DNA from 2 places in the Mesorhizobium sp. P171375 genome. Region 2 is predicted to be linked to the other one. Evidence: riboswitches for the same ligand, from Rfam matches in the RefSeq annotation. Region 2 holds a riboswitch; the other holds the start of a gene.
What was found. Region 2 has a riboswitch for S-adenosylmethionine ahead of ACYHH6_RS08620 (O-succinylhomoserine sulfhydrylase). Riboswitches for the same ligand answer to the same signal wherever they lie in the genome.
Positions count from the first base shown of each region.

Region 1 (12,085 bases), 1.7 Mb from region 2:
TGCGCATAGTCGATGAGGAACAGGAATGCCTGGTTGTTGTCGGCAAGATTGCCCTGGGTGATGAACTGCCTGTTCCCCGAGAAATCGGCAAAGCCGATGGTCTTTTCGTCCAGCACCTTGAGGAAGCCGGCAGGCCCGCCGCGATGCTGGATATAGGGCTGGCCCTCGCCATTGGCCGTCGACAGGAAGACGCTGGTCTGCGCCGCGATGAAGTCGGCGAGGTCCGGCGTGATATGGGCGCGCCATCCGCCGCGCTCCTCGGCGCTGGCATAACCGTTGCGCGACCCCTTGCGGGTCTGGATCGCCTTGACCGTCGGCGTGAAGGCGACGTCGCTGGTGAAGGTATGCGCGTTCATGAAAGCCTCCTGGAGGCCAAATCTCTGGCCATTGTGTACTCCGATATAGTGGCTTCCATCTTTCGGATGTAGATGGCATGTTCGCAACCTTTCCTTCCATTTTCTGGAAGCAATGATGGATCGCTTCGACGCCATGTCGCTGTTCGTCGCCGCGGTGGAGGCTGGCAGCCTTTCCGCCGCCGGCCGCCGCTTCGGAATTCCGCTGGCGACGGTCAGCCGCAAGGTCTCCGACCTTGAAAAGCATCTGCAGACGCGACTGCTGAACCGTTCGACCCGGCAGCTGACGCTGACCGATGCCGGCCAGGCCTATCTCGCCGCCTGCCGTCGTATCCTGGGCGAGGTCGACGAGGCCGAGCGCACCGCCGCCGGCGAATACAGCACGCCGACCGGCGACCTGTTCATCACTGCCCCGATCGTCTTTGGCCGCCTGCACGTGCTGCCTGTCGTCACCGAGTTCCTCGCGGCCTACAGCCAAGTCAACATCCGCCTGACATTGGCCGACCGGATAACCCAACTGGCCGAGGAGCATCTCGATCTCGCTATCCGCATCGGCGAGCTTGCGCCGTCGAGCCTGGTCGCCATCCGCGTCGGCGCGATCCGCCGCGTGGTGTGCGCCAGTCCCGCCTACATCGCCACGCACGGCATGCCACAGGCCCCGGAAGATCTGGCCGGGCATGAGTGCATCAGTTTCGAGGGGCCCTCCGCTCTCGCCAGCTGGAGCTTTGCCGGCGGCAAGGGCGAACTGATTGTGCCGATCCGCTCGCGGCTGCGCGTCAACACCGCGGAAGCGGCGATCGATGCCGCGATTGCCGGCGCAGGCATGACGCGGGTGCTGTCCTACCAGATCGCGGACGCGGTACGCTCCGGCGTGCTCGTCCCGGTCTTGCGGCCCTTCGAGCCGCAGCCATGGCCGGTCAGCCTCGTCCATGCCGGCCAGGGCCTGCTGCCGGTGAAACTGCGTGCCTTCCTCGATTTCGCCGCACCGCGGCTGAAGCAGCGGCTGCTGCAGGCGATGTGGTGAGCCGAGGCTGGCTGCGGCCTTTGCGGCGTTTCCTTTTTGCCCGCGCTTGGTGTAACCAACGCACACCTCCTCAACGGGCCCTTCCCCGCATGCTCTATATCCGCTCGCTGGCGTTCAACCTCGTCTTCTACGTCAACCTGATCGTCCAGATGATCCTCTGGACCCCGTACTATTTCCTGTCGCCGCGCCACCGTGCCTGGTTCGTGCCGAAATTCTGGTCGCGCACCAGCCTGTGGCTCCACGACAAGATCGCCGGCACCAGGAGCGACATCACCGGTTTGGAAAACCTGCCCGAAGGTTCCTTCATCCTGGCGCCGAAACACCAGTCATTCTGGGATGCCATCGCCTTCTTCCCCCTCCTTCAGGACCCGCTTTACATCCTGAAGCGCGAACTGACCTGGATCCCCTTCTTCGGCTGGTACATCATGAAGATGCGGATGATCCCGGTCGACCGCGGCAGCCGCTCCAAGGCGCTGAAGCAGGTCGTTGCCTCGACCAGACAGGAAATGGCACGCAATCCGCGTCAGCTGATCATCTATCCCGAAGGCACGCGCCGCGCGCCGGGCGACGAGCCGGCCTACAAATACGGCATTGTCGAACTCTACGCGCAGCTCGGCGTTCCGGTGGTGCCGGTTGCCCATGTCGCCGGCCTCTATTGGCCGCGCCGCAAATTCATGCGCTTTCCCGGCACCATCAAGGCCCGCTTCCTGCCGCCGATCCCGCCCGGGCTCGGCAAGGACGAATTCATGGACCGGCTGATCGGCGAGACCGAAGCCGCCTGCGATCAGCTCCTGATCGAAGCTTCCCGCGCGCCGAACCCGCCGCCAATGCCGCCAACGGCGGTCAAGCGACTGGCCGAACTCGCTGCGGCCACGAAGACCCAGGCCTGATCTCGACACGACTCGGACTTACGGCCACGCGGCCAATGCCGTGGTCAGCACCAGTGTTGCGGCGAACACCAGATTGATGATCCGCGACGCCTGTGGCTGGCGCAGGGTGCGGGCGAAGGCCGCGCCAGCCAGAAGCCACAGCACATGGATAGCGACGATCATCAAGGTGAGAACCGCGAGCCTCGCCGGAACGCCGAGAGCATCGGCGCCGGCCGCCGTCGCGGAGCCGGCAAGGACCGCGGCAATCGCCACATAGGCCTTCGGATTGGCGACGGCGAGCAGGAAGCCGCCGAGGAAGGTTGGCAGCACAGCCCTGCTGTCGCGTGCCGCCAGCGGCGGCGCCGTCGCTATTCTGAAGGCGAGATAGAGGATGTAGGCGGCGGAAGCGACCGCCAGCACGGGCGCCACCCCCGGCATCGAGGTGAGGATAGCCGTGATGCCGGTGGCCACCACCAGCAGCACCGCAACCGTGCCGAGAATGATCCCCCAAGCATAGCGGAGCGAATTGCGCAGGCCGAAGCCTGCGCCTATCGCCGTGACGCTGATCGTCGCCGGGCCCGGACTGCCCATGACGACGGTTGCCGCCAGCACCAGCGCCAGCAATTGCTGCCACGACTGGGAAAGAACCTCTGCGGTCATGCGATTCTCCCGCATCTTGCCACGATGCGGGAGAAATATGTCGGGCGGCGCAGGGCGTCTTGGATGTTCGTGCGCGGCAAAGGCTCAGGCTGAGCAGCTAGGCGCTGGCCTTGTCCAGCGCCGCGAGATCCTCCGCGCTGAGCTTCAGCGATGCGGCGCGCACCAGGCTGTCGACCTGATCGAGCGTCGTGGCGCTGGCGATCGGTGCGGTGATGCCGGGCTGCACCATCACCCAGGCGAGCGCCACTTCCGCCTGGCTGGCCGAATGCCGCGCCGACACAGTGTCGAGCGCCGCCAGGATGCGCATGCCGCGCGCATTGAGATAGCCCTTCACGCCACCGCCGCGTTCACTTTTGCCAAGATCGGCCTCGCTTCGGTATTTGCCGCTCAAAAACCCCTTGGCGAGAGCGAAATAGGTGATGACGCCGATATCCTCCGCCACGCACAGATCATGCAGCGGCCCGTCGAAAGACGAGCGATCGTAGAGATTGTATTCCGGCTGCAGCACGGCATAGCGCGGCAGGCCGCGCAGGCTGGCCACATCGAGTGCGGCGCGCAACTGGCCGGCGTCGAGGTTGGAGGCGCCGATATGGCGGACCTTGCCCGCGGCGAGCAGCTTATCGTAAACGCCGAGCGTCTCCTCGTAAGGCGTGGCCGGGTCCGCCCAGTGCGACAGGTAAAGGTCGATCACATCGGTCTGCAGCCGCTTGAGCGATGCGTCGACCGCCCTCTCGATATGGGCGGCCGACAAATCCTTTTTGCCTTGCCCCATATCCGAGCCGACCTTGGTGATGACGACGATCTTGTCGCGGTTGCCGCGGCTTTTCATCCATTTGCCGATGATCGTCTCGGATTCGCCGCCCTTGTTGCCGGGCACCCAGCGCGAATAGGCGTCGGCCGTGTCGATGGCGTTGAGGCCGGCGCCGGCGAACCGGTCGAGCAGGTCGAAGGAGGTCTTCTCGTCGGCGGTCCAGCCGAAGACATTACCGCCCAGAACCAGCGGCGCGATGGAAAGGTCGGTTTGACCGAGACGGCGTTTCTGCAAGATGGGGCTCCGTGATGCTGGCGGCGGCGGGCGAACCCGAATGCTTCGGGCCGCAGCTAAGCTAGGTCTCGCCGCGCCGAGGTCAAAGGCCTCAGCCAATTTTCCGGCGGCCCAGCACTTCACAAAGGCGCGACCCGTTTCGCCACCTCTTCCAGCCAGTGATCGCTGATACCGAGCGCTTCGAGGTGCTCGACCGCGCTCAGCACATAGTCCTCATTGTTTCCGGACTGGCCGATGGCGCCGCGGATGACGTTTGCCGCATGCGCCGCGTCGAGGCCGCCGGCATACTGCTCGTGCTGGCGGTCGACGATATAGGCAAGCGCCGGGACCGTTTCGCCGCCGTCGAGGCGGATGTCGAGCACACGCTCAAGGTAGACGCTGGTCACCAGTTCGCGCTCGCGCAGATAGTCAAGCACCTCATCGCGCAACTCACCGGGCACGCGAAACGCCAGCCCGATGCAGGAGCCGCCACGGTCGAGGCCAAGCACCAGGCCCGGCCGCTCGCGCGTGCCGCGATGCACGAAGGAATAGACGCAGAGCGACCGGCGGTAGCCGTAAAGGCGGGCGCGCCGGGTCTCGACATGCGCGAATCCCGGCCGCCAGATCAGCGAGCCGTAGCCAAAAACCCAAAAATCGCCCATATCGCCAAGCCTGATTGCACGAGAGTGACGCCGCCGCATCGGAATCGGTGCTCTTCTGTCTTTTTGCTTGTTGCGTAAACCACAGTCCACCCGCAACACGCCGCGTTAATGAAAGCCGCAGCATGACGTCAAGTGACGAACGCCCGTCGAAGTTTCGCCGCCGGCTGTTCTGGCTCGCCGCTTTGGCCGTTATGCTGTTCGGCGCCTACAGCGCGGTTTGGTTCTATGTTGCCGGCCGCGTCAGAAGCGAAGCCGACAAGGCGGTGGCGCAGCTGAATATCAAAGGCATCGAGGCCGGCTGCGCCAATCTCACCGTCAGCGGCTATCCCCTGAGCTTCGCCATTTCCTGTGATACGCTGGCTTACGAGGACGACGCCAGGAACGTCGCTGCCTCGACCGGTAGCTTCAACTTTCTGGCCGAACTCATCCGCCCGCTATCGCCCGCCGCCGAGTTGCGCGGACCGCTGCGCACATCGATGCCCGGGATGACCCCGCTCTGGATCGACTGGGACAATCTACAGGCCGGTGCAAAGCTGTCCTGGCCCTTGCCGCGCAGCATTTCGCTGCAGGCCGAAGGCCTGTCCGGCCAGACCGACCCGGCTGATGACACCGACCCGGTTTCGCTGTTCAGCGCCGGAACTGCGGCGGGAGAACTGCGGCCCGACGGCCAGGACATCGGTTATGTCGGAAACTTCACCGATCTTGAGATCGATCCAGACGCGATCGGCGGGCGCGTGCTGCCGCCACTCGACGGCAGCGGTGACGCGACGCTGAAAAACGGCGTGGCGCTGATGAAGACCGAGGCAAAGAGCGTGCGCGGCCAGACCGCCGACATCCACAAGCTCGATCTGTCGTCGGGAACCGCGCGCATCACCGTCTCCGGCCCGGTGTCGGTCGACGCCAATGGCCTGGTCAACGCCGACCTGACGATCAAGCTCAAGGATCCCAAGGCCGTGGCGGCAATCCTCGCCACCGCCATCCCCGAGCAGAAGAGCCAGATCGAACAAGGCTTTGCCGGCTTGGCTTTGCTCGGCAACGAGCCGTCGATGCCGCTCAAGGTGGTGAAGGGCAAGGCCTCGCTCGGCTTCATTCCTCTGGGCAAGATCAAGCCGCTCGATTAGAGCATGATCCCAAAGGCGGGAACCGCTTTGGGGGAGGATCCATGCTTAGCCAAGCCAACGCATGAACCGGCCAGTAAAACTGCTTAGTGTCGGCGCGCTGACGCTGGACACCATCCTGCGCCTCGAAACCCTGCCCACGCACCAAGGCAAGTTCATCGCTTCGGACGGCGTCCAGATCGCTGCGGGCATGGCGACAAGTGCGGCCTGCGCCGCACGCCGTCTCGGCGCCGAGGTGTTCCTGTGGGCAAGTGCGGGTGACGATGTCATCGGCGACCAGCTGCTGGCCGGCATCGAGGCCGAGGGCGTCGATTGCAGTTTTGTCCGCCGCGTTCAAGGTGCGCGTTCGGCGCTGGCCTCGATCCTCGTCGACGCCCATGGCGAGCGCGTTATCGTGCCTTTCTACGACCCGAAGGCGCAGGCTGATCCCGAGACGCTGCCCGTCACAGACCTTGCCGCATTTGACGCCGTTCTCGTCGATGTGCGCTGGCCGGGCGCTGCCGCCCTTGCCCTGACCGCCGCGCGCGACGCCGGCAGGCCGGCGATCCTCGATGCCGACACAGCGCCACTCGAAGTGCTGGAGCTTCTGTTGCCGCTGGCGTCGCACATCGTCGCTTCGGAGACAGCGGCGCGCATTGTCTGCGGCCACGCCCTAGATCCGGAGACCGCCTGCGCCGATCTCGCCAGCCGCACCGATGCCTTCGTCGCGGTGACCGGCGGAGCGGCGGGAAGCTGGTGGCATGACCGGTCCTCAGGCTGCGTTCGCCACATCGCGGCGCCGAAGGTCAAGGCCGTCGACACGCTGGCCGCTGGCGACATCTTCCACGGCGCCTTTGCCGTTGGGCTCGCCGAAGCCATGCCTGTCGAGCAGGCCTTGCGCTTTGCCAGTGCGGCCGCCGCGCTCAAATGCCAGCGCTTCGGCGGCCGGCTGGGCGCGCCGGACCGGGCCGAGACAATGGCCATGGTCGCGGCGACCTGGCCTGCCTGAAACGGATTTTAGCTCTTGGCGGGGTGTTCCACCGCTTGGCGACCAAAATCCGGCACGTCGATATCCTGGCCGGCCTCGATGATCGAGCGGCGCACGGCACGGGTGCGGGTGAATAGGTCGAACAGCTTATCGCCGTCACCCCAGCGGATCGCCCGCTGCAGAAAGGCCAGATCCTCCGAGAAGCGTGCCAGCATTTCCAGGATGGCATCCTTGTTGTGCAGGCATACGTCCCGCCACATAGTCGGGTCCGAAGCCGCGAGACGGGTGAAGTCGCGGAAACCCGAGGCCGAATATTTGATGACTTCGGTCTTGGTCACCGATTCCAGGTCGTCGGCCGTGCCGACGATGTTGTAGGCGATGATGTGCGGCAGATGCGAGACGATCGCCAGCGTCATGTCGTGATGCTGCGGGTCCATTGTGTCGATGTTGGAGCCGCAGCGCCGCCAGAATTGCGACAGCTTCTCCAGCGCGGCCGGATCGGTATCGGGCAGCGGCGTAAAGATGCACCAGCGGTTCTCAAACAGCTCGGCGAAGCCGGCATCCGGGCCGGACTTTTCCGTACCCGCCAGCGGATGTCCCGGGATGAAATGCACGCCGTCCGGCACATAGGGCTGCATCTGTGCAATCACCGAGGCCTTGGTCGAGCCGACATCGGTGAGGATGGCGCCCATTTTCAGCGCCGGCGCGATCTCTTGCGCCACCTCGCCCGACGATCCCACCGGCACCGAGACGATGATGAGGTCGGCATCGCGAACCGCTTCTTCTGCGTCCGTGGTGTAGGACTCACCGAGACCGAGCTCCTTCGCACGCGCCAGCGTGGTCGGGCTGCGCGTCGCGATGGCGACATGGGCGGCCAGGCCTTCGCGGCGGATGACGCGGGCCAGCGACGAGCCGATCAGGCCGATGCCGACCAGCGCGATCTTTTCAAACATCGGTGATGTCATTGTTTCAGCTTTTCAGGAATGTCGTGAGGGCATCGATGACGCCACGATTGGCTTCTTCCGTGCCGACGCTCATGCGCAGCGCGTTGGGAAACCCGTAGCCGGTAACGCGGCGCAAGATATAGCCGCGCTGGGTGAGGTACTCGTCCGCCGCCTCTGCCGAATGCTTCTTGTCATTGGGGAAGTGGATGAGCACGAAATTGCCGACACTCGGTGTCACCCTGAGCCCTAGCTTCGTCAGCTCGTCATTCAGCCAGGTAAGCCAGGTCTCGTTGTGCAACGAACTGCGCTCGACATGGGCGCGGTCGCGGATGGCGGCAATGCCCGCCTCGATCGCCGTCGCGTTGACATTGAAAGGGCCGCGGATCCGGTTGATGGCATCGACAATGTGAAGGGGACCGTACATCCATCCGATGCGCGCACCGCCAAGGCCGAGCTTGGAGAAGGTGCGGGTCATGACAACGTTCTGCGCGCTGCCGGCCAGCTCGATGCCGGCCTCATAGTCGTTGCGCCGGACATATTCGGCGTAGGCCGCGTCGAGCACCAGAAGCACGTTGCCAGGCAAGGCGGCATGCAGGCGACGGACCTCCTGGAACGGCAAATAGGTGCCGGTCGGATTGTTGGGATTGGCAAGGAAGATGATTTTGGTCCGCGGCGTCACCGCGGCGAGGATCGCGTCGACATCGGCGCGCTCGTCGGTCTCCTTGACCGTCACCGGTGTCCCGCCGGCCGACTGGATGTAGATCTTGTAGATCATGAAGGCGTGTTCGGTGATGATGGCCTCATCGCCGGGCGCCAGATAGGTCTGCGCCAGCAGGCCGAGGATCTCGTCAGAACCGTTGGAGCAGATGATGTTCGCCGGGTTCAGGCCATGCACTTCGGCGATCGCCTCGCGCAGCCGACGGGCGGTGCCATCGGGATAGACATCAAGCTTGGCAGCGACCTCCCGCGCGGCCTCGATTGCTTTCGGTGACGGGCCGAGCGGGTTCTCGTTCGACGACAATTTATGGACCTTGGCGACGCCGGCCGGCGCCGTGCTCTTGCCCGGCACATAGGCGTCGATGTCCATGATGCCCGCGCGGGGCGTCGGCCGTGCCTTGTCCGTTGTCTTGTTCATGTCGCAAATCCGTCGAGAATGCCTCCGTCCGGAGGCCGCAGCGGAAATACAAGCCGTGGCTCCGAATGTCGAGAGGCCCGGGCAATAGCTGGCCGTTGACGCCGGGCCGCCCGAGTTCTAGAAGAACGGAACAGTTCCGTGGTGATTTGGCCGGTCGGCTTGCAGCCACGTTAAACAACTCGCTAAAGGGCCGTTTGCGTGACGTAACCGGCTTTGCGATCGCATTGCCGGTTTTTTATTGCCTGACGGCGGGCAAGGAGAGTCACATGACCGCGCTCCGCGCCGCAAAAACCAACAATGAGGCCGACAACCCGTCGAGCCCGGTGTTGCGTTTTGGCCCTGACAAGCCGCTCAAGCTCGACGCCGGCACGCTATTGTCGCCGTTCCAGATCGCCTACCAGACCTACGGCACGCTGAACGACGCCCGCTCCAACGCCATTCTGGTCTGCCACGCGCTGACCGGCGACCAGCACGTCGCCAACACCAATCCGGTGACCGGCAAGCCTGGCTGGTGGGAAGTGCTGATCGGCCCCGGCAAGATCATCGACACCAACCGCTTCTTCGTCATCTGCTCCAACGTCATCGGCGGCTGTCTCGGCTCGACCGGTCCGGCCTCGACGAATCCCGCCACCGGCAAGCCCTACGGGCTCGACCTGCCGATCATCACCATCCGCGACATGGTGCGGGCGCAGCTGATGCTGGTCGACCATTTCGGCATCGAGAAGCTGTTTTGCGTGCTCGGCGGGTCGATGGGCGGCATGCAGGTGCTGGAATGGGCGTCGTGCTATTCCGAGCGCGTCTTCTCGGCGCTGCCGATCGCCACCGGCGCGCGCCATTCCTCGCAGAACATAGCCTTCCACGAGGTCGGTCGCCAGGCCGTCATGGCCGACCCGGACTGGCATGGCGGCAAATATTTCGAGCACGGCAAGCGCCCGGAAAAGGGGCTGGCGGTGGCGCGCATGGCCGCCCACATCACCTATCTGTCGGAAGCGGCACTGCACCGCAAGTTCGGCCGCAATCTGCAGGATCGCGAAGCGCTGACCTTCGGTTTCGACGCCGACTTTCAGATCGAGAGCTATCTGCGCCATCAGGGCATGACCTTCGTCGACCGCTTCGACGCCAATTCCTATCTCTACATGACCCGTTCGATGGACTATTTCGACCTCGCCGCCGACCATGGCGGCCGGCTCGCCGATGCCTTTGCCGGCACAAAGACGCGCTTTTGCCTGGTCTCCTTCACTTCGGACTGGCTGTTCCCGACCGAGGAGAGCCGCTCGATCGTGCATGCGCTGAACGCAGCCGGCGCGTCCGTCTCCTTCGTCGAGATCGACACCGATCGCGGCCACGATGCCTTCCTGCTCGACGAACCGGAACTGTTCGCCGCCATCAATGGCTTCATCGGCTCGGCGGCCCGCGCCAGGGGGCTCCGCGCATGACCCCGAAAAGTTGCAGACTTTTCGCACCGGGATCATGCGCCATCCGAGGGGCGAAGCCATGAGTGTCAACCGCGCCCAGCGCGTCGACCTCGAAGTCGTTGCCGGCCTCATTCCGCCGCTCTCGCGGGTGCTCGACGTCGGCTCCGGCGACGGCCTGCTGCTCGAACTCCTGCAGGAGACCAAGCAGGTCGACGGCCGCGGGCTGGAACTGTCGCAGCGCGGCGTCAATGAATGCGTGGCGCGCGGCCTCTCGGTCATCCAGGGCGATGCCGACACCGACCTCGAATTCTATCCCGATAAGGGTTTCGATTTCGTCGTCCTGTCGCAGACCCTGCAGGCGACCCGCAACCCGAAGCTGGTGCTCGACGAACTGCTCAGAATCGGCAACCGCGCCATCGTCTCGTTCCCCAATTTCGGCCATTGGCGGGTGCGGCTGTCGCTGTTCTTCAAGGGACGGATGCCGGTGACCGAGGACCTGCCCTATTCCTGGTACGACACGCCCAACATCCATTTCTGCACCATCCGCGACTTCGTCAACCTGGTCGAGGAGCTCGGCGCCTCGGTCGAGAAAGCGACTGCGCTGGACGGCAACGGCCAGAAGATCGGCCTGTCGATGCCATGGTGGTTCTGGAATTTCTTCGGCCAGCAGGCGGTGTTCTTGCTGAAGCGATAGTGTCTCCTATCCCAGCACGTCCGTGGCCTTGTGCGGGTGCCTGACACCGTCGGCGATGACCACATCGGCGTAGGCGGTCATGGCTGAACTCCCTGTTCGATCGAAGCGCAATAACCGGCTCCGTTGGCGCAATCTGCGGAAATGACGGCCATCGGTCGATTACGTCAGGGGTAATCGGCCAGCCTACGGGCGTCCTGGCTCAACAGTTTGTGATGACATTGCCGCCGGTTTTTTGTAGCGTCGAATCGAATGCCATCCCGAGGTAAGGCTTGGAAGGCGAACCCATCAAAGCATCCGGCCTCCAGGGAATTCGGGGCATAATCGAAGCAGCATGTCCAAGACAACCGACCTCGCTCCGCTGATCTCGGTGATCACGCCGACGCACAATCGCCGCAGCAAGGTGGTGCGCGCCGTCGAGAGCGTGCTGGCGCAGAATTTTGCCCGGTTCGAGCACATCGTCGTCGATGACGGCTCGACCGACGGCACGGCCGCGGCACTCGCCGAAATCCGCGATCCACGGCTGATCTATGTCGGCTCGAAATGGCGTGGCGCCAATGCCGCCCGCAATGCCGGCATCGAGCGGGCGCGGGCGCCGGTGGTCACATTCCTCGATTCCGACGACGTCTATTTGCCGGACCGGCTGGTGCGGACGCTGGAGCAGTTCGACAACAATCCCTCGCTCGAAGTGCTGATTAGTTCCTTCGTGTCGCTGAAGGGCAATCGCCGCACCAATTGCGTCAACCGCGAGGCTCTCCTGAGCCGCGACTCGCTGGAACGAGCCCTTGTCGCGCAGACCATCTTCATTGCCGGGTCGGCAATCACCGCCCGGCGCGAGTCGCTTTTGGCCATCGGCGGCTACGACAGCGACGTCACGCGCATGCAGGATCGCGAATTGTTGCTGCGCTTTGCCCGGCGCAGCGGCGCGCAATTGTCCGAAGTGATCGACTGGAAAAAGTACAATTCGGAGAATTCCATCTCCGGACAGCGCGATGGCTATGTCGAAGCCTATGCCAGTTTGATCGACAAGCACCCCTATATCGCCGACCGCTATCCCCACATTCCGCCCTACATGATCGCCCGGCAGCTCATCGCCGACGCGCTCAAGGGCAGGGTTTCGCAGGCGTTCTCCGGCTATCTGGCCAACCGGTCGTCGAAGGCACTCGGCTATTCGCTGCCGCAACTGTTTCGCGGCTATGTCGGCGGCCGGCGCTGGCGCCGCG
Region 1 is NZ_JBYNWF010000001.1:108,098-120,182, forward strand. It holds gene ACYHH6_RS00530 (pyridoxamine 5'-phosphate oxidase family protein) at 1-356, opposite strand, end outside; gene ACYHH6_RS00535 (LysR family transcriptional regulator) at 472-1,377, shown strand; gene ACYHH6_RS00540 (lysophospholipid acyltransferase family protein) at 1,467-2,267, shown strand; gene ACYHH6_RS00545 (LysE family translocator) at 2,286-2,906, opposite strand; gene ACYHH6_RS00550 (aldo/keto reductase) at 3,004-3,951, opposite strand; gene ACYHH6_RS00555 (gamma-glutamylcyclotransferase) at 4,071-4,592, opposite strand; gene ACYHH6_RS00560 (DUF2125 domain-containing protein) at 4,715-5,713, shown strand; gene ACYHH6_RS00565 (sugar kinase) at 5,775-6,698, shown strand; gene ACYHH6_RS00570 (prephenate/arogenate dehydrogenase family protein) at 6,707-7,642, opposite strand; gene hisC (histidinol-phosphate transaminase) at 7,647-8,765, opposite strand; SAM riboswitch at 8,885-8,962, shown strand; gene metX (homoserine O-acetyltransferase MetX) at 9,023-10,192, shown strand; gene metW (methionine biosynthesis protein MetW) at 10,251-10,865, shown strand; gene ACYHH6_RS00590 (glycosyltransferase family 2 protein) at 11,197-12,085, shown strand, end outside.
Region 1: it holds a riboswitch for S-adenosylmethionine, as region 2 does, so the genes downstream of both, metX (homoserine O-acetyltransferase MetX) here and ACYHH6_RS08620 (O-succinylhomoserine sulfhydrylase) in region 2, are expected to answer to the same signal.

Region 2 (12,085 bases):
CGGCATATACGGCATGAATTTCGATGACATGCCGGAACTGAAGATGGAATACGGCTACCCGGTAGTGCTGACCGCGATCGCCTGCATCTGCTTGTTTTTGTACTGGCGGTTTCGCAAGAATGGATGGTTGTGAGGGTAGGGCAGTAGGGCAGTAGGGCAGTAGGGCAGTAGGGCAGTAGGGCAGTAGGGCAGTAGGGCAGTAGGGCAGTAGGGCAGTAGGGCAGTAGGTTAAGACGACGCCTCACGAGCGCAGTTCAAAAACATACTGCCCTACTGCCGTACTGCCCTATTCCCCTGATACCTTACCTGCTCCGCCGCCGCTCCGAAGCCGGCTGGAACGCAACCCTTGCGTGATACTTGCAATAGGGTCCGGTTTCGGCGGCCTCGTTGCCGCAGAAGTTGAAATCTTCCGACAGCGGATCGCCATTCGGCCATTTGCAGGTGCGCTCGGTGAGGTCGGTGAGCTGTAGATGTCGCGAGATCGGCACGACGACGTTCTCGACCGGGCGGATGTAGTGGCGAGCCACCGGCTCGGCGTCGAACTGTGTCTGCAGCGCGGTCGCGCCGATCGAGGTGGTGACGTGACGCTGCGTGGTTGCGGCGCGCGACACCGACTTCTGGATCGAAGATCCCTGCGTCGTCTTCTTCTGGCGCGCCGGCGTTGCCGTCGAGCGTCCGCGGCCCGACAGCTTCAGCCGATGCACCTTGCCGATGACGGCGTTGCGGCTGACCCCGCCGAGTTGGGCCGCGATCTGGCTTGCGCTCAAACCTTCCGACCACAGTTTTCTGAGAAGTTCTACCCGCTCGTCAGTCCAGTTCATGAGACCGCGCTCCTGCTAAGCGTGCGGCAGCCGGAATCCATTCCCGACCCGGCAACCTTTGCCGGGGCAGACACCACATATATTAGGTGATTAGGTCCGCCGCACGAAATCTAGTTATTTCCCGACTACAATTACCTCATGTGTTGACTCGGTGACAAGAGTCCCAGGGGCAACACGAATCGGTTTTTTCGGTTTTCCCCAACTTGCCCGGTCGCTTATGAGCCGGCGTCTCGTCGGGAGCTTGCCGCGCGCCTTTGCACGACGTTTTCGTTGACTTCATGGCCGAAAAACACGATAAGCCGCACAAGGCCGCCGCTTTGGCGGCTTTTTTGATTTTCCGGTACCGGAGACGCATATAATGAGCGGTTCGGCGCTTTACGAGACCTTTGCTCGCGCACCCCTGGCCTTCGACCACGGTGAAGGCACATGGCTGGTTACCGACAAGGGCGAGCGATATCTCGATTTTGCTGGCGGCATCGCAGTCAATTCGTTGGGCCACAGCCATCCGCATCTGGTCTCGGCGCTGACCGAACAGGCGGCCAAGCTCTGGCACGTCTCCAATCTCTACGAGATCCCGGGGCAGACCCGGCTGGGCGAGCGGCTGGCCGAGGCTACTTTCGCCGACAAGGTGTTCTTCACCAATTCCGGCGCCGAGGCCTTGGAATGCGCGATCAAGACGGCGCGGCGCTACCAGTTCGTCAAGGGCCACCCCGAGCGCTTCCGCGTCATCACCTTCGAGGGCGCCTTCCATGGCCGTACGCTGGCGACCATCGCCGCGGGCGGCCAGTACAAATATCTCGAAGGCTTCGGCCCCAAGGTCGAGGGTTTCGACCAGGTCGGCTTCGACGACATCGACGCCGCCGAGAAGGCGATCACATCAGAGACCGCCGCGATCCTGATCGAACCGGTGCAGGGCGAGGGCGGCATCCGCCCGGTGCCGACGCAATCTCTTAAGCGGCTGCGGCAGCTTTGCGACCAGCACGGCCTGCTGTTGATCTTCGATGAGGTCCAGTGCGGCATCGGCCGCACCGGCAAGCTGTTCGCGCATGAATGGACCGGCGTGACGCCCGACATCATGGCGATCGCCAAGGGCATTGGCGGCGGCTTCCCGATGGGCGCGTGCCTGGCCACCGACGAAGCTGCCGTCGGCATGACGGCAGGCGTGCATGGCACCACCTTCGGCGGCAATCCGCTGGCGATGGCGGTCGGCAACGCCGTGCTCGATGTGGTGCTGGAAGACGGCTTCCTGGAAGACGTCCAGCGCAAGGCATTGCTGATGAAACAGGGCCTGGCGGCCGTCGCCGACGAATTTCCCGATGTCATCGAAGGCATCAGGGGCACGGGCCTGATGCTCGGCCTGAAATGCGCCATGCCCAACACCAAGGTCAACATGGCGCTGCGCGACCAGCATCTCCTGGCGGTACCGGCCGGCGACAACGTCATCCGCCTGCTGCCGCCGCTCACCGTCACCGACGCCGAGATCAAAGAGGCGCTCGATCGCATCCGCGCCGGCGCCAAAGGCCTGGCCGACGCCATCACCGCAGCCGCCGCGAAGTAACCCCGGAACCATTCCTGATGTCACTTCGCCATTTCACCGATCTTTCCGCCGTTTCCGAAGGCGATCTGCGGTTCATGCTGGACGACGCGGTGGTGCGCAAGGCGCGCCTCAAGGCCGGCGAGCGCACCAGGCCGCTCGAAGGCAAGGTACTGGCAATGATCTTCGACAAGCCGTCGACGCGCACGCGTGTCTCCTTCGACGTCGGCATGCGCCAGCTCGGTGGCGAGACCATCATGCTGACCGGCACCGAAATGCAGCTCGGCCGCTCCGAGACCATTGCGGACACCGCCAAGGTGCTGTCGCGCTATGTCGACGCCATCATGATCCGCACGACGTCGCATGAGCGGCTGCTCGAGCTGACCGAGAATGCCACCATCCCGGTTATCAACGGGCTGACCGACGATACCCATCCCTGCCAGCTGATGGCCGACATCATGACCTTCGAGGAGCATCGCGGTCCGGTGGCCGGCAAGACCATCGCCTGGACCGGCGACGGCAACAATGTGCTGCATTCGCTGCTCGAAGCCTCGGCGCGCTTCCGCTTCAACCTCAATGTCGCGGTGCCGGAAGGCAGCGAGCCGGCGCAGAAGCACATCGACTGGTCGAAGACCAACGGCGGCAAGCTGCATTTCACCCGCTCACCTGAGGAAGCCGTTGACCAGGTCGATTGCATCGTCACCGATTGCTGGGTGTCGATGGGCCAGGAACACCGCGCCCGCGGCCACAATGTCTTCTCGCCCTATCAGGTCAATGCGGCGCTGATGGCAAGGGCCAAGCCCGACGCCCTGTTCATGCACTGCCTGCCGGCGCATCGTGGCGAGGAGGTGACCGACGAGGTCATCGACGGGCCGCATTCTGTGGTGTTCGACGAGGCCGAGAACCGGCTCCACGCCCAGAAGGCCGTGCTCGCCTGGTGTCTTGGAGCTTGAAGTGCCTTGGTGCCTGACGTGCTTGGGCGCTTGATCTGGGGCGGTGTGATGCCTATCTGCGCCGCATTACGCAAATCAAGCGCGTTTGGACGCATGCACCCCAGAGGGCGGCATGGCCGCGCCCTGGAGCTTTGTCATGTTGGAAACGCATCAAGTGACTGAACATCACCCCAAACTCGGCGAGTTCGGCTATGCCGGCGACGATCACGTCGTACCGTTCGAGGTCGGCCCGCTCGACGTTCGCGGCCGCACCGTGCAGCTCGGGCCGATGCTCGACGCCATCCTCAGCCGTCACGACTATCCCGAGCCGGTTGCCCGCCTGCTGGCCGAAGCCTGTGTGCTGACGGTGCTGCTCGGCACCTCACTGAAATTCGAGGGCAAGTTCATCCTGCAGACCCGCACCGACGGGCCGGTCGACATGCTGGTGGCGGATTTCTCCACGCCCTCGGCATTGCGAGCCTATGCCCGCTTCGACGCCGACAGGTTGGAAGCCCTTGTTGCCGCAGGCGAGACCTCGCAGCAGACGCTGCTGGGCAGCGGCGTGCTGGCGCTGACCATCGACCAGGGCGCCCACACGCAGCGCTATCAGGGCATCGTCCAGCTCGACGGCGAGACGCTGGAAGACGCCGCGCGCACCTATTTCCGCCAGTCGGAGCAGATCCCGACCGAGCTCAGGCTTTCTGTGGCCAAGCTTCTGACGCCGGGCCCCGGCGGCGCGCGCGAACAATGGCGCGCCGGCGGCATCCTGGCGCAGTTCCTGCCGCAGTCGCCCGAGCGCATGCGCGTGCCCGACATTTCGGGCGGCGACGGCGATCCACGCGATGTGACGCATGAACCGGTCGACAATTCCTGGCAGGAGCTGGTGGCCCTGCTCGGCACCATCGAGCCGACCGAACTGATCGACCCGACCATCGGCGCCGAGCGGTTGCTCTACCGGTTGTTCCATGAACACGGCGTGCGCGTCTTCGGCGGCGTTCCGGTCGGCGACCGGTGCTCGTGCTCGCGCGACAAGATCCGCGGCATTCTCGAAGGCTTCTCCGCCGAAGAGATCAAGGAGAGCACCGAGGATGGCGGCATTCACGTCGCCTGCGAGTTCTGCTCGAAGCAGTATGACTTCGACCCAGCGGAGTTTGGCGCGGCTCAATAGGGTCGCTTCGTTAGAAAGCCGCTTCGCAACCTATCCTCTCCCCAGCCGGGGAGAGGATCCATGGCTTACCCTTGGCGGTTGGTCTCTTTGACCGCCGCACCGATCTCAGCGTCAAATGAATTCCTGGAGATGCTTGCGGACATCTGACATTCGTTCGACCGGAGCCATATGGGTTTCATCCCCGAGCACCGTGAGCTTCGCTCCTTTGATTGCACTCGCGGTAGCTTCCATCATGCCGCCGCCGAAGAACTGGTCCCTTTCGCCGCCAAGGATCAAAGTCCTCGCCGAAATATCGTTGAGGTCTTCGTTTGTCACATCATTGTCGAGCATTGCTTCGAGATAGCGGACGATCGAACTCGGCGCTCCCATCCGTGCAATCAATCTGCGCCCTTCGAAGCTCAGGCGAAAGCGCAAGAGAAGGTTCAGCCACGGTCGACGAAATACCGTTGTAAACTCCTGCAGCAACGCGTGAAATTGTTCGGCTTTTGCGAACTGAATCTGTTTCTGGAGCCGCTTTTTTCCATCGGCCGAAAAACCGTATGCGCTCGCCAGCAGGATCAGCTTGCCCACAAAGTCCGGATACCGTGCTGCCACCCGCGTTGCGATAACGCCGCCATAGGAAATACCCATCAACCCCACTGGCTTTTTGAAGTTGACGTCGATGATCTCCGCGATGTCTCCAGCCATACCCTCAAGCGAAAGATCGGCTTTTGGATCGGGATCGTAGCCAATCAGCACAAAGTTCGTGTCGGGTGGAAGAATACGGATAAGTCGTCCGGCATCCTTTTCCAGCCTGGATGGCTCGGGCTTCATCATGAAGCCCTGGCCGCCGTTAATGATAAGAAGGCTTTCAGGTCCCCGTCCAACTCTCGCGAACGGCATCCGACCCGGAAACAACCCTGTTTCAATAGTGCGCATCAAGCCGCTGCCTGGCGCTGGCCAGACGCCCCTGATCAATGGGAAGTAAAGCTACCTTGACAAAAGCTGGCGTAACGCTTCCTGCCACTAATTCACCGTCCGCCGTGTCCCCGGCAAATCCAGCGAAAACGCCGGGATAGCGATGTCGAACGTCTCGCCCCTTTTGTTGCGCATGGTGTAATGCCCGACCATGAAGCCCGACGGTGTCGAGAGCGGGCAGCCGGACGTATATTGATAGCTGTCGCCGGGATTGAGCTCGGGCTGGTCGCCGACGACGCCGGCGCCGCGCACTTCCTCGACCCGGCCACTGCCGTCGGTAATGTGCCAGTAGCGCGACATAAGCTGCACGAACTCGTCCGACTGGTTGTCGATCGTCACTTGGTAACCCCAGACATAGCGGTTCTCCGACGGATCGGAGCGATCCTCCAGATAGAACGGTCTGACCTGCACTTCGATGTTGCGCGTGACGGCGCGGTACATAGGCTGCTCCAAACGACACCAACGGACCTGTCGGCGCTCTTGCCGTACTCCCGGATTAGGGCCTCATGCGCAGTTGCCGAACAACAATGTCATTTAAGTGACACATGACAATGATGGTGTGCACGAACCGTATCGGGCGACTCAGCGCTCTGTCGAACTGTTGAAAACGGCCATTCCTGGCCGCTTTTTCCCGGAGTGACCAGATCACGATGGAACTGACAGTCATAGCAGCGGTGCTTTCGACATTCCTGCTTCTTTCCAATCTCGCCAGCATTGTGCTTGCCTCGCTCAGCCTGAAGCGGCCGCGCCAGATTGCTCCGCCGGCCAGAAAGGCGCCGCCGGTGTCGATCGTGGTGCCGTCGCGCGGCGTCGAACCGTTTACTGAGGAGACGCTTGCCCGTGCCTTCTCGCTCGACTGGCCGCGCTACGAGCTGATCTTCTGCGTCGCCCATGCCGACGATCCGGTGGTCAAACTGATAAACCGGGCGATTGCCCGGTTTCCAAAGGTGGCGGCGCAGCTGCTGATCGGCGATGACCGGGTCAGCGCCAACCCCAAGCTCAACAATTGCGTCAAGGGTTGGGTGGCGGCGCAGCACAACTGGGTCATCCTGGCCGATTCCAACGTGCTGATGCCTGTCGACTATGTCCAGCATCTGATGGCGGCCTGGCGGCCGGACACCGGGCTTGTCTGCTCGACCCCCGATCGGCTCGCGGCCGGACGGTTTTGGGCCGGGTCGAATGCGCCTTCCTCAACACGCTGCAGGCGCGCTGGCAATATGCCGGCGAAGCCCTTGGTCTCGGCTTTGCCCAGGGCAAAAGCATGCTGTGGAACAAGCCGATGCTCGACGCCAATGGCGGCATCGAGGGGCTTGCCGCCGAGATCGCCGAGGATGCCGCCGCGACCAAGCTGGTCAATGGGCTCGGCCTGCGCGTCAATCTCGTTGCCTCGCCCTTCGAACAGCCGCTCGGCCAGCGTACGTTTGCCGAGATCTGGTCGCGCCAGACGCGCTGGGCGCGGCTGCGCCGCGTCACCTTCCCACTGTTCTACACGCCCGAGATCCTGACGGGTGTGGCGGTGCCGCTGCTGCTGGCACTGGTCGCGGCGGCAAGCGCCGGCGTCAGCATGCCCACCACGGCTTTGTGCGTTCTGGCCTTTGCCTATGTGCCGGAATGCCTGCTCGCCTGGGCCAAGGGCTGGTATTTGTCACCGCGCATCGTCACCGCCATGATCGTGCGCGATGTGATGCTTCCCGCCATCTGGTCGCGCGGTTGGCTCGGCGGCGCGGTCGAATGGCGCGGCAATGCCATGACCATCCGCACCAAGGCGATGACGGAACTGGAAGAGGCCTCGTCGGGCGCCTGAGCGCCGCCCAGGCCTTTGCGTTGCTTTCGCAGCAAGGCCGCTACTTCGCCGCCTTCAGCGCCTGCGCAACGTCCTCGAGTAGATCGTCCGTATCCTCAAGACCGACCGACAGCCTCAGCGTTCCCGGCCCGATGCCGAGTTCGGCGCGTGCCTCGTCGCTGAGGTTTTTGTGTGTTGTCGTTGCCGGATGGGTGATCAGGCTCTTGGCGTCACCGAGATTGTTGGAGATCAGCACGATGTCGAGCGCGTTCTGCAAGGCGAAAGCCGCCTGCTTGCCGCCCTTGACGTCGAGGCAGATCAGCGTCGAGCCGCCCGCCATCTGCTTCTTGACGATGTCGGCCTGCGGATGGTCGGCGCGGCCGGGATAGATGACGCGGGCGATCTGCGGCTGTCCGGCCAGGAAATCCGCGATCTTGCCGGCACTTTCCGTCTGCTGGCGCACCCGCACCGGCAGCGTCTCCAGACCCTTAAGCAGCGTCCAGGCGTTGAACGGCGACAGGCTCGGACCGGTGTGGCGGAAATAGTCGTGCAAATTCTCGTCGATCCACTTCTTGTCCGACAGGATGATGCCGCCAAGACAGCGTCCCTGGCCGTCAATGTGCTTGGTCGCGGAGTAGACAACGATGTGGGCGCCGAGTTGCAAGGGCTTCTGCTGCAAGGGCGTGGCAAAGACATTGTCGACGATCAGCCTGGCGCCGATCGAGGTGGCGAGCGACGCGACAGCGGCAATGTCGACCACTTCCAGCGTCGGGTTGGTCGGGCTTTCCAGGAAGAACAGTTTGGTGTTCGGCCTGACCGCCTTTTCCCAGTTGGCGATGTCGGTGCCGTCGACCAGCGTCGCCTCGATGCCGTATTTCGGCGCCAGCGTCTCGACCACCCAGCGGCAGGAACCGAACAGCGCGCGCGCCGCAACGATATGGTCGCCGGCCTTGGCGCTGCACAACAGCGCCGCCGTTACCGCAGCCATGCCGGACGCGGTTGCCCGCGCGTCTTCGGCGCCTTCCAGCGCGCACATGCGCTTTTCGAACATGTCGACGGTCGGGTTGGCGTAGCGCGAATAGATGAAGCCCGGCTCCTCGCCCTTGAAACGGGCTTCGGCGGCCTGCGCCGTCTCGTAGACATAGCCCTGGGTGAGGTACATCGCTTCCGACGTTTCGCCGAACTGGGAACGCAGCGTCCCCCCATGCACGAGTGCGGTCTGAGGCTTCCAGTTACGCTTCTTGGTGCTCATCGCTTTTCTTCCAGACACAAAAAAACCGGCCGCGAAAGTCGCAACCGGTCCATACGGCCTTGCGGCCCGACGGTCCTTTAGCGACTTGTTTAACGTGGCTGCAAGCCGACCGGCCAAATCACCACGGGATAACGACCCTTTAGACCTCAGCCATGCTTGCGTCAATTGCCGGCTTCATTAAGAGGTTTGTACCAGTTGGAGCGGAGCCAGCCATTGCGGCAGACAGGCATTCTTCCCGATCAGGATATTTCCGCGCTGTTCCAGTCCGGCGCGCTGAAGTCGCCGCGCGCGCTCGATGTCGACCAGGTACAGCCGGCCAGCCTCGATCTCAGGCTCGGCGACAAGGCTTTTCGCGTCCGCGCCTCCTTCCTGCCCGGCCCCAACCACAAGGTGTCGGAGAAGCTCGAGCGGCTGAAGCTGCACGAGATCAGCCTGACTGAAGGCGCGGTGCTGGAGACCGGCTGCGTCTACATCGTGCCGCTGCTCGAGAGCCTCGCCCTGCCGGCCAATATTTCCGCCTCGGCCAATCCCAAGAGCTCGACCGGACGGCTCGACATCTTCACCCGGGTGATGACCGACCGCGGCCACGAGTTCGACAAGATCGCCGCCGGCTATCACGGGCCGCTCTATCTCGAGGTCAGCCCGCGCACCTTCCCGATCGTCGTGCGCGCCGGCTCGCGCCTGTCGCAGATCCGCTTCCGCACCGGCAATGCGCTGTTGTCGGAGGCAGAGCTGAACGAATTGCACCGGGCAGAGATGCTGGTGGCCACCGAGCCACCCAACATTTCCGGTGGTGGCATTGCGCTCTCGATCGACCTCGACGGTGATCAGCACGGGCTGGTCGGCTATCGCGGCAAGCATCACACCGGCCTCGTCGATGTCGATAAGCGCGCCGCCCAGGATGCCGTCGATTTCTGGGAGCCGCTTTACAAGAGCGGCGCCGGCGAACTGGTGCTCGACCCGGACGAGTTCTACATCCTGGTCAGCCGCGAGGCGGTGCACGTGCCGCCGCTCTACGCCGCCGAGATGACGCCGTTCGACCCGCTGGTCGGCGAATTCCGCGTCCACTATGCCGGCTTCTTCGATCCCGGCTTCGGCCATTCGGCCGCTGGTGGCACCGGCAGCCGGGCGGTGCTCGAAGTGCGCAGCCACGAAGTGCCGTTCATCCTCGACCATGGCCAGATCGTCGGTCGGCTGGTCTACGAGCATATGCTGAAGCGGCCGCAGGCGCTCTACGGCACCGATCTCGGCTCGAATTACCAGGCGCAAGGCTTGAAGCTTTCCAAGCATTTCCGCACCGCCGTCTGAACCCTCAATCACCGTTGGGCAAAATACTTGCCTGCATTGGCTCACCGTGCTTGGCTGCCTTTCTGTGGCCGGCAAGAGACCGGCGCGTAAGGGGAACCAAAAAATGCAGATTTCGAAATGGATCATATCGGCAGCCAGCGCTGCCATGCTTGTAATGGGGGCCGGTTCGCTGGCGCAGGCGCAGGAGAAATTGAAGATCGGCACCGAAGGCGCCTATCCGCCCTTCAACACCATTACATCTGACGGCAAGGTCGAAGGCTTCGACATCGACATTGCCAATGCGCTGTGCGCGCAAATGAAGGTCGAGTGCGAGATCGTCACCCAGGACTGGGACGGCATCATTCCAGCGCTGCAGGCGAAGAAATTCGACGCCATCATCGCCTCGATGAGCATCACCGAGGAGCGCAAGAAGCAGGTCGCCTTCACCAACAAATACTACACCACGCCGCTGGCGCTGGTGGCGCCGAAGGACAGCGACCTCACGTCCACCGAACCGGCCGCCCTTGCCGGCAAGACGGTGGGCGCGCAGGCGTCGACCACCCAGGCCGACTACGCCCAGAACGCCTACGGCAAGGCCGGTGCGGAGGCAAAACTCTATCCGACTCAGGAAGAGGCGATCACCGACCTGCAGAACGGCCGTCTCGACGCGGTGATCTCGGACAAGTTCGTGCTTATGGACTGGCTGAAGAAGGCGAGCGACGGCTGCTGCAAGCTGGTCGGCGACGTCAAGGGCACCGAGACGCAAGCCGGCATCGCAGTGCGCCTGGAAGACACTGCTTTGCGTGACAAGCTCAACGCGGCCATCGACGCCATCGTCGCCGACGGCACCTACAAGAAGATCCAGGCCAAGTATTTCGATTTCGATATTTATTGAGAAGTCGACGCTGCTAATCTCCCCCCTCGTGGGGGAGATGCCCGGCAGGGCAGAGGGGGGCGCGACGGATCGCGGCCTCTTCGCGGCTAAGAAAAAAGTCCGAAGGTAGGGGCTGGCTAGATCGGAGACGCTGGCGGGACAGCGCCCCCCTCTGGCCTGCCGGCCATCTCCCCCACAAGGGGGGAGATCACCCTTTCTACAACGCCTTCACTGCCACCTTCACCGGCTGCTCGATCTCCAGCGGGTTGCGCAGCGGCAGGCCGAAATCTCCGGCCTCGATCTCGAAGACGTCGCCGGCCTGCGTCCTGATGCCGTCGGCGAAGGACAGCGTCGCCGTACCGAACATGTGCACATGCACGTCACCGGGCTGGCGGAAGGCCGAATATTTGAAATGGTGGTGCTCGAGATTGGCGATGGTGTGCGACATGTTCGCTTCGCCCGACAGAAACGGCTTTTCCCACAAAAGATTGCCGTCGCGCAGGATGCGCGAAGCGCCTCTGATGTCGGCCGGCAGATCGCCGATCAGGATCTCCGGCCCAAACGAGGCATTGCGCAGCTTGGAATGCGCCAGGAACAGATAGTTCACCCGCTCGGTGATGTGGTCCGAAAACTCGTTGGACAGCGTGAAGCCGACGCGGAACGGCGCGCCGTCGTCGCCGATGACATAGATGCCGGCGATCTCCGGCTCTTCGCCGGCGTCCTGCGCGAAGGCCGGTGACATCAGCGCCGCGCCCGGCGCCACCGCCATGGTGCCGTTGCCCTTGTAGAACCATTCCGGCTGCACGCCGGTCTGGCCCTTGGCCGGCTTGCCGCCTTCCAGACCCATGCGGAACATCTTCATGGAATCGGTGAGTTGTTCCTCGCCGCCGTCGCTGAGCTTCTTGTGCATGGAATCGCGCGTCGCCGCCGATCCGAGGTGGGTGAGCCCGGTGCCGGTCAGATGCAGATGCGCCGGATCGGGATGGTTGATCGGCGACACCAGCCGCCCCTTCTTGTAGGCGGCGTCGAGATCGACGGCTTCGCCGAAGCCCTTGCGCTCGATGAGCGCGACCAGCCCGGTGCCGGTGCGCGCGGCCTCCATCGCCAGCGAATAGACGCTGCGGGCGCCGTTGATGATCCGGGTCTTGCCGCCATTGCGGGCGACGACGCGGATCGTCTCGGCGTCGTCGAGGATCTGGGAGATCAGCATGATGAACCCTCTCTCAATTGTCTTGGCTCGGTTGCCGCTTTGACAAACCTTACCGGCGCGGCGCGGACCTATCCGTGCCACGGGTTAAAACTCTTCGTCCGGATTGCGCTCGCGATCCTGGTCCTTCAGGGGACTTCTTGCACTGCCCGGCAGCGCCGCGATGTGACCCGTATGCCGTCCTGGTTCCGCTCCCGGTCTAACCTTTGTTTTTGTTGTATACGTCGAAGACCACTGCACCGAGCAGCACCAGGCCTTTGACCACCTGCT
Region 2 is NZ_JBYNWF010000001.1:1,774,466-1,786,550, forward strand. It holds gene ACYHH6_RS08580 (magnesium and cobalt transport protein CorA) at 1-133, shown strand, start outside; gene ACYHH6_RS08585 (GcrA family cell cycle regulator) at 303-821, opposite strand; gene ACYHH6_RS08590 (aspartate aminotransferase family protein) at 1,180-2,379, shown strand; gene argF (ornithine carbamoyltransferase) at 2,397-3,308, shown strand; gene ACYHH6_RS08600 (Hsp33 family molecular chaperone) at 3,421-4,455, shown strand; gene ACYHH6_RS08605 (alpha/beta fold hydrolase) at 4,567-5,373, opposite strand; gene apaG (Co2+/Mg2+ efflux protein ApaG) at 5,461-5,853, opposite strand; partial or broken gene ACYHH6_RS08615 (ceramide glucosyltransferase) at 6,063-7,216, shown strand; gene ACYHH6_RS08620 (O-succinylhomoserine sulfhydrylase) at 7,257-8,447, opposite strand; SAM riboswitch at 8,505-8,582, opposite strand; gene ACYHH6_RS08625 (2'-deoxycytidine 5'-triphosphate deaminase) at 8,661-9,755, shown strand; gene ACYHH6_RS08630 (ABC transporter substrate-binding protein) at 9,859-10,629, shown strand; gene araD1 (AraD1 family protein) at 10,826-11,818, opposite strand; gene mmsB (multiple monosaccharide ABC transporter permease) at 12,015-12,085, opposite strand, start outside.